DNA from 3 places in the Bradyrhizobium paxllaeri genome. Region 3 is predicted to be linked to each of the others. Evidence: riboswitches for the same ligand, from Rfam matches in the RefSeq annotation. Region 3 holds a riboswitch; each other region holds the start of a gene.
The links. Region 3 has a riboswitch for cobalamin ahead of LMTR21_RS41190 (DUF1636 family protein). Riboswitches for the same ligand answer to the same signal wherever they lie in the genome.
Positions count from the first base shown of each region.

Region 1: linked by a shared signal. The riboswitch ahead of LMTR21_RS13380 (TonB-dependent receptor plug domain-containing protein) and the one ahead of LMTR21_RS41190 (DUF1636 family protein) in region 3 are both predicted to bind cobalamin.
Region 2: linked by a shared signal. The riboswitch ahead of LMTR21_RS13405 (TonB-dependent receptor) and the one ahead of LMTR21_RS41190 (DUF1636 family protein) in region 3 are both predicted to bind cobalamin.

Region 1 covers NZ_CP042968.1:2,853,201-2,855,458, forward strand. Annotated here, with positions in the region: gene LMTR21_RS13380 (TonB-dependent receptor plug domain-containing protein) at 1-802, opposite strand, end outside; cobalamin riboswitch at 834-1,035, opposite strand; gene LMTR21_RS13385 (CbtA family protein) at 1,072-1,809, opposite strand; gene LMTR21_RS13390 (CbtB domain-containing protein) at 1,816-2,001, opposite strand; gene LMTR21_RS13395 (hypothetical protein) at 2,058-2,258, opposite strand, start outside.
Region 2 covers NZ_CP042968.1:2,858,093-2,860,350, reverse strand. Annotated here, with positions in the region: gene LMTR21_RS13410 (LLM class flavin-dependent oxidoreductase) at 1-674, shown strand, start outside; cobalamin riboswitch at 754-948, shown strand; gene LMTR21_RS13405 (TonB-dependent receptor) at 1,056-2,258, shown strand, end outside.
Region 3 covers NZ_CP042968.1:5,530,953-5,533,210, reverse strand. Annotated here, with positions in the region: partial or broken gene LMTR21_RS26385 (cob(I)yrinic acid a,c-diamide adenosyltransferase) at 399-707, opposite strand; cobalamin riboswitch at 747-963, shown strand; partial or broken gene LMTR21_RS41190 (DUF1636 family protein) at 1,053-1,388, shown strand; gene LMTR21_RS41185 (cobaltochelatase subunit CobN) at 1,437-1,874, shown strand; gene cobG (precorrin-3B synthase) at 1,871-2,258, shown strand, end outside.

The sequences.
Region 1 (2,258 bases), 2.7 Mb from region 3:
CGCGCTCGAGCGGGCCATACTTGGCTTCGAGTGAGGGGATGCGATAACCAAAACGCGAGAAGCCGTTGCTGTGTTGTCCGCCTCCGGCAACAGCGTATGACCACGGACCGGCGGAGCCGGTCACCGATCCGCTGCTGGCGGCGGTGCCATAGCTTCCGCCCTCGGTGCGGACGTTGAATTGGGCGGGGCCGCCGCCTTTCCTGGTGATGATGTTGACGACACCGCCGATCGCGTCCGAGCCGTAGAGCGCGCTTTGCGGCCCCTTCAACACCTCGATTCGCTCGATCGAGCTCGGCGTCAGCATCGCGAAGTCGAAATCGCCGCTGGCCGCGGTTGGATCGTTGACCCGAATGCCATCTATCATCACCAGAGTCTGACCGGTGTTGGCGCCGCGCATCCGGATGTTCGTCGTCGCGCCGGGGCCGCCGCTTTCGGTGATGTCGAGGCCCGGAACAGTTCGCAAGGCGTCGACCAGGGACCCCGGATTGGCAGTTGCGATCGTCTCCTTGTTGACGACGCTAACGGCGCTTCCTGTGCGGCTGAGCGGCTCCGGCGTTCGGTCTGGCGTGATCACCAATTCGGACGGCTGCGGGGGCGCGGAATCGGGCCTTGCCGGCACCGCCTGTCTCGTGCGCGCGGCATTGTCCGTTCGGCGAGCGGGCCTGGTCGGCCTGGCCGACGGCTTGGGTTCGACAACGACCTCTGGAAGTTTCTGCGGACCCGACTGGGCGATCGCCTCTACGGGAAGGCCAAACAGGCCAAATAACGCCGCGAAGCCCGCGGCAAACCTAGAAAACCACATGACCACCTTTCCTTCGACCCACCGTCGAACGAGTTGAGCTTGGTCATCGGCCGGTCTCCTGGCTCGCGGTCGTCTCCCGGTCCGCCTTCCCGAACCAATGCAGGTTCAGTGGCATGTTGGACCGAGAATGGCCGCTTACAGTTGCGGGGGCAGCTGCGGCATTGGGGGCGTTTCCCCGCACCGCATTCCCGTTTCACCTTCTACGCGAAGGCACCGATGACAGATGGAACGAAGCACAGGGCGATATCCGACGCAAGTATTGGCGTCGCTTACGACAAGGCTCCGGATGATCGTGCGGAGAACCTCTGAAAAAAAACACCGGTGAGGCAACCAAGCAACGCCCAGAACAGCAGGCTCGTCATGGTCACGGCAACCACGAACTGGTGCGAGAGTTCATCGGGAACGTCGCTATGCGCGCCGGGGTGCTGTGGCGCGCCGACGAGGTGCGGCAGGACGACCAGGCCAAATCCCAGTACGGTGGCCCAGGCGGCGCGATGCAGGAAAATGAGACCCATGCCGGCTGCGGTTGCCAGCGCGGTCATGGTCCACCAAAGCTGACGTGCGCCGAGCGCGGCGACCGGTGCGCCCGGGAGTTCGGGCGGCAATCCAAGCCCCGGCGCGGCGGTGAAGACCACAAAGCCGCTCAGGCCCCACAGCAATGCTTCGTGCCGGTCTACGCCGCCGCGCAAAGCATAGAAGCCCGCCAGTAGAAGCGAAAATCCAATTGCCGTGAGAATATTGGCGGCAGCGGTCAGGCTGTTGCGCTGCAATCCTTCCGCTGGTTTCCAGGCGGTCGGCTCATGTTCGTGAGAAGCGTGGTCGTGGGGCGCGTGCCCCTTGGCCGATTCGTCCGTCGGCTTGGCACCGGCTTCCGGCGCCTGGTGTTCGTAGGTTTCGGCTTTGAGGATCAGCGGGACGGTGCTGAAGTATTGCAGGACCGTGACCGCGGCACCGCCGATCAGTCCGCTCAAGACCGCGGAAAAGACAATCGAACGAAAAACCGACATCGCAGATCAGTGGCAGGGAAACGCATTCGAATGACGGACGTCATGCGCGGCGTTGTGGACGGCATCGATATGGGAAAAACCGACGAAGCCGACGATGAAGAGACCGAGAGCCATGGCAAGAGCAGCCTGGTAGACCACGCTCAGGTCATGACTGGGGATCGGCAAGCTGGCGGCGGTACGAGTCTGTTGCATGTCGGTTCTCCCAGGTAATAGGCGTTTCTAGCTGAAGCGAATGTCTTCCGCGACCCCTAATTGCCCATTTGTTCGATGATGTCGCGGCTGGTCAGGTGAAAATTGGCCTCGTGCGCAATTGCACTTCGCGCAATTTTGGCTCTCGCCGCGGCACGGAAGGCACGTTCCTGGTCGCGAAAGAAGGCCAGACAATCGTCAGGCTCCGGAAAAAACTGCAGCAGCGTTCGAAAGGCGAGCCGATGCACCATGCAGAAGCC
Region 2 (2,258 bases), 2.7 Mb from region 3:
TGATCGATGGCTGGCGGTATTTCGGCTTTCAGCCGACCGATGGCGAAAGCGATGCCGACATGGGGCGGCGCCACGCAGAAGTCTTCCTCGACCTCTTGCGCGGCCGGGGTTTCGCGCAACCCAATCCCCGGCCCATGTTTCCCAACCCGCCCGGGCTGCTGCGCCTCGAGCCGCATTCCGAAGGCCTTCGCGAGCGGATCTGGTGGGGCGCCGGCTCGAATGCCACGGCAATTTGGGCGGCAAAGCTCGGCATGAATTTGCAGAGTTCGACACTCAAGAGCGACGAGACCGGAGAAGCCTTCCACATCCAGCAGGCCGCTCAGATTCGGGCCTACCGTGCGGCCTGGAAAGAGGCCGGCCATGCACGGGAGCCGCGGATCTCGGTCAGCCGCAGCATCATCGCGCTCGTGAACGACCGCGATCGCGCGTATTTCGGTCGCGGCGGCGAAGGTGAAGACCAAGTCGGTTTCATCGACGAAAGGACGCGGGCCATTTTCGGGCGCAGTTACGCTGCCGAGCCGGATGCGCTGATCGAGCAACTAAAAACGGACGAGGCGATTGCCGAAGCCGATACCCTCCTCCTGACCGTTCCCAATCAACTCGGGGTCGCGTACAACGCCCATGTCATCGAGGCAATTCTCACTCACGTCGCACCCGCCTTGGGATGGCGTTGAGCCGCTCTCTTATAGAGTAAGCGCCACGCGGATTTTGCAGCCGTGGGGAGGCGCGCGATTGACAGCCCTTTCCAGATGAAATTATGGTGATTGCGACGGTTCTCCTTCGGGAGATCAAAAGGGAATACGGTGCGGGGTCTCCCCAACGCCGTGGCTGCCCCCGCAACTGTAAGCGGTGAGCCTTCGCCAAATGCCACTGGGCCTGCAGGCCTGGGAAGGCGGCGATGGGTAACGACCCGCGAGCCAGGAGACCTGCCGTTAGTCGTGGTCACACGCGAGCACATTGGGCGGGGTGTTCTGGTGGGTGTTGAGCCGTCGTCTCCTCGAGGCAGCGGCCAAACTGGTTCGCGGTGACGTGCCACGTTATCGCGAGCCATACTGATGAATTCCCATGCTATCTTCGCGCCGCGGCACCGCCGCGCGCTTCTCGGTTCGATTACATTCTCCTGCCTGCTTTTTCCCGCCGATGGCTGGGCCCAATCCGGAAGGCCGACCCAAACGCTCGACCCCGTGGTCGTGCAGCCCTCGGCAACGCCGCCGAATGCCCGCAGCGTCCGACGCGGCAATGCCAACCACGCCGCGCGTCTTCGCCAGCAACGCAGCGTGGCCGCCAACACCGGTACACCGGTCGCCACACCGACAGGTCCGGCCTTCGCCGCACCGACGCTCAACCTCACCGGCACCAGCACGGCTGGCAGCCGGCTCGGCCTGACGCGGCTGCAGACACCAGCCAGCGTGGAGGTGATCTCGTCCGAAACCATCGCCGAGCGCGGCCAGCAGAATATCCTCGACGCGGTGACGCAAAACGCCACCGGTTTCACCGCGAGCCCGGCGCCCGGCAATGGCGGCGTCTCGTTCAATACCCGCGGCTTCACCGGCCTCGGGTCTGTGATGACGCTGTATGACGGCACCCAGCTTTATATCGGCGCCGGCACGGTGACGTTTCCGTTCGACACCTGGTCGACCGAACGCATCGAGGTGCTGCGCGGCCCTGCGTCGGTGATGTATGGCGCAGGCGCGGTCGGCGGCGCCATCAATGTGGTTTCGAAACTGCCATTGTGGGTCCCTCGCAACCAGGCCGAGGTCTCGCTGGACAGCAACCTGACGCGGCGAATTGCCGTGGATAGCGGCGGTCCGGTCAGCAAGGACGTCGCCTATCGGATCACCGCCTCCGGCAACATGTCGGACGGCTGGGTCGATCGTGACAACACCTCGAATGTCGCACTTCACGCCGTGGTCCAGATCAAGCAGAACGAAGACGTCACCTGGACGCTGTCTACCGACTATGGTGATCGCAATCCGTCGCGTTACTTCAGCACGCCCCTGATCAACGGCAAGCTCGATGAGCAGCTACGTTTCAAGAATTACAACGTCAGCGACAGCCACATCCGCTACCAGGATAGCTGGAACCAGGTGAAGACCGAATGGCAGGTCGCTGATGGCATCTCGATCCAGAACACACTCTACTATCTGAACTCCAAGCGACACTGGAAGGACGTCGAAAGTTACGCCTACAATCCCGCCACCGGCCTGATCAATCGAAGCAGTTACATCGAGATTTTTCACGATCAGCAGCAGGTCGGC
Region 3 (2,258 bases):
GGCCGGGCATTTTTTTTGGCGAGCAGGAGCGCCAGCTTGCAGATCTTGCATTTGATCTCACTCACGCCCATGAATTCAGGGGTCGGCGCCGCGTCCTCGCACCAATCCATCGATAGGTCCCAGAACGGCCCATCGGATTAGTTGATGTCTGTCAGCGGCCTATTATTCCGCAACGATAGTGGGCCGGCAGAAAAGCTTTTTTCCTAAGGACAGGCATGGCATTTACCACGTTGCGCTTCGGCCAATCGCCAGGTTCGCATCAAATGCATCGCGGTCAGCATCCTGATTTGTTGACCTACGAGTTGACACGCGATGAAGGCTCTGGATGGAAAGTTGAAACCTGGGCGCTATCGTGGAGTGGTAAATTCCTTCGCCGATCGCCGATATTCCCAGTTGGCGCGACACAATTCACCAAAATGTCCGGTCAGCAGCGGGCGCTCGCCGGTGTCCCACGCACCTTTGATGAATTGCATCATGGCGCAGGGAAAGCCATGCGCAACGCACCGCATGATCATGCCGAGAGCCGAGGAGGATTTCCCTTTGCTCGCGCAGGTATGGACGATGATGAGTCCCTTCTCACCGCTCTTGGCGGCTATCATCCGGTCGCGCGCTGCTTTTTTTCTTCGCCATTTGGCCGCATGGCGGGCGTCCAGCGAGGCTTCAGAGGTCACAGTTTCGTCCTCAGCGGCATCAGGTTCGGAAGTCATGAGCACGCTCCTATGGCTTGACAAGCTGCACGCTTGGGCAAATGGTGGGGTGGCGTTGGTTCCTGTCCTAGGACAGGCGAAGAGGGAATGCGATAGGGCTCTAGCCGCAAAGCTTGGACCTGAAGCGCAGCCGCCCCCGCGACCGTGACCGGAGAGATCTCTAGGAGCCACTGACCCGTCAAGGGTTGGGAAGGTGGAGATCGAAGGGAAAACCTGCTCCGCAAGCCGGGAGACCTGCCAGCGCAGAGACTTGGGACCGGCGGACGGGGTGCTCCGCGACGGCAACGAACCGTAGTGTCTCCGGTTCGTGCGCCTCATCGCCTCCGCCAAAAATCGAGGAGGGCGATGACCGTCACGCTTCATGTCTGCATCACCTGCCGTGCCGACCAACCCGTAAGAGAAGGCAAAATCACGCCAGGCGCGCGTCTGCACAGCGCCATTCTCGCCGGCGTGCCGGAAGACGTCCACGTGGTTCCGGTCGAATGCCTGTCTGCTTGTAGCCAGGGTTGCTCGGTCGCGCTCAGCGCGCCTGGACAGTGGTCTTACGTCTGCGGCCGCCTGTCCGACATAAACGCGCCGGACGTGATCGCCGGTGCTGCGGCCTATGCGGCGGCGGCCGACGGCGTCGTGCCGTGGCGCAGCCGGCCGGAGATCTTCCGCAAACAATCGCTTGCCCGCATTTTCACCGATTACCATGAAACGGATCTGCTGCTCGCCGCAGACTATGCCGTGCATGAGGCGGGCCTTGCGGCCGCGGCGGCGCGCCTCGGCGCGGCCACACCATCGCTCTACCACCTACGCGACACATCCCGATCAGCCGCGTGCTCGCTCGTTGACCGAGGAAATTTCGCGCGTTGTGCGTGCGCGTGCGGCCAACCGAAATGGATGTCCGGCATGATGCGCCACGGCTTTCAGGGCGCGGCGGAAATCGCTGCCACGCTAGAGCATATGGCCAGCTTTGCACATCTTGCCGATGCGGTGCCCACGCATCTCTTCGATCTCTATTACGACGCGATGCTTGGCAGCGACAACGTGCGCACTTTCATGGCGCGCGAGAATCCGGCGGCGCTTGCGGCGATCGAGACTTGCTTCACCCGTTTGAATCAAGCTTCGCCCTGGAGGACACGGCGCAATTCGATTGCGGCCGCGCTGCGGGAGGCTTCATGAGCGCTGTTGCGATCAAGGGCTGGTGCCCCAGCGCCTTACGGCCGATGCGGTCGGGAGATGGGCTCGTGGTTCGCATCCGGCCGCACGGTGGCCGGCTGGCTCCGAAGCAGGCAGCGGGAATTGCGGCGCTGTCCAAGCGCTACGGCAACGGCCTGATCGATCTGACCAGCCGGGGCAACCTGCAAATCAGGGGTGTCAGTGATCAAGGTCATCGGCCCTTGATCGAGGAACTCTCACGGCTGCACTTGCTCGATCCCGATGCGGAGTCGGAAGCGCGGCGCAACATCCTTGTCACGCCCTTCTGGAGCGCCAGTGACGATACCTGTTTTCTCGCAGCAGAACTTGAACACGGGCTTGTGATGGGACCGCCCGGCCTGCCGACCA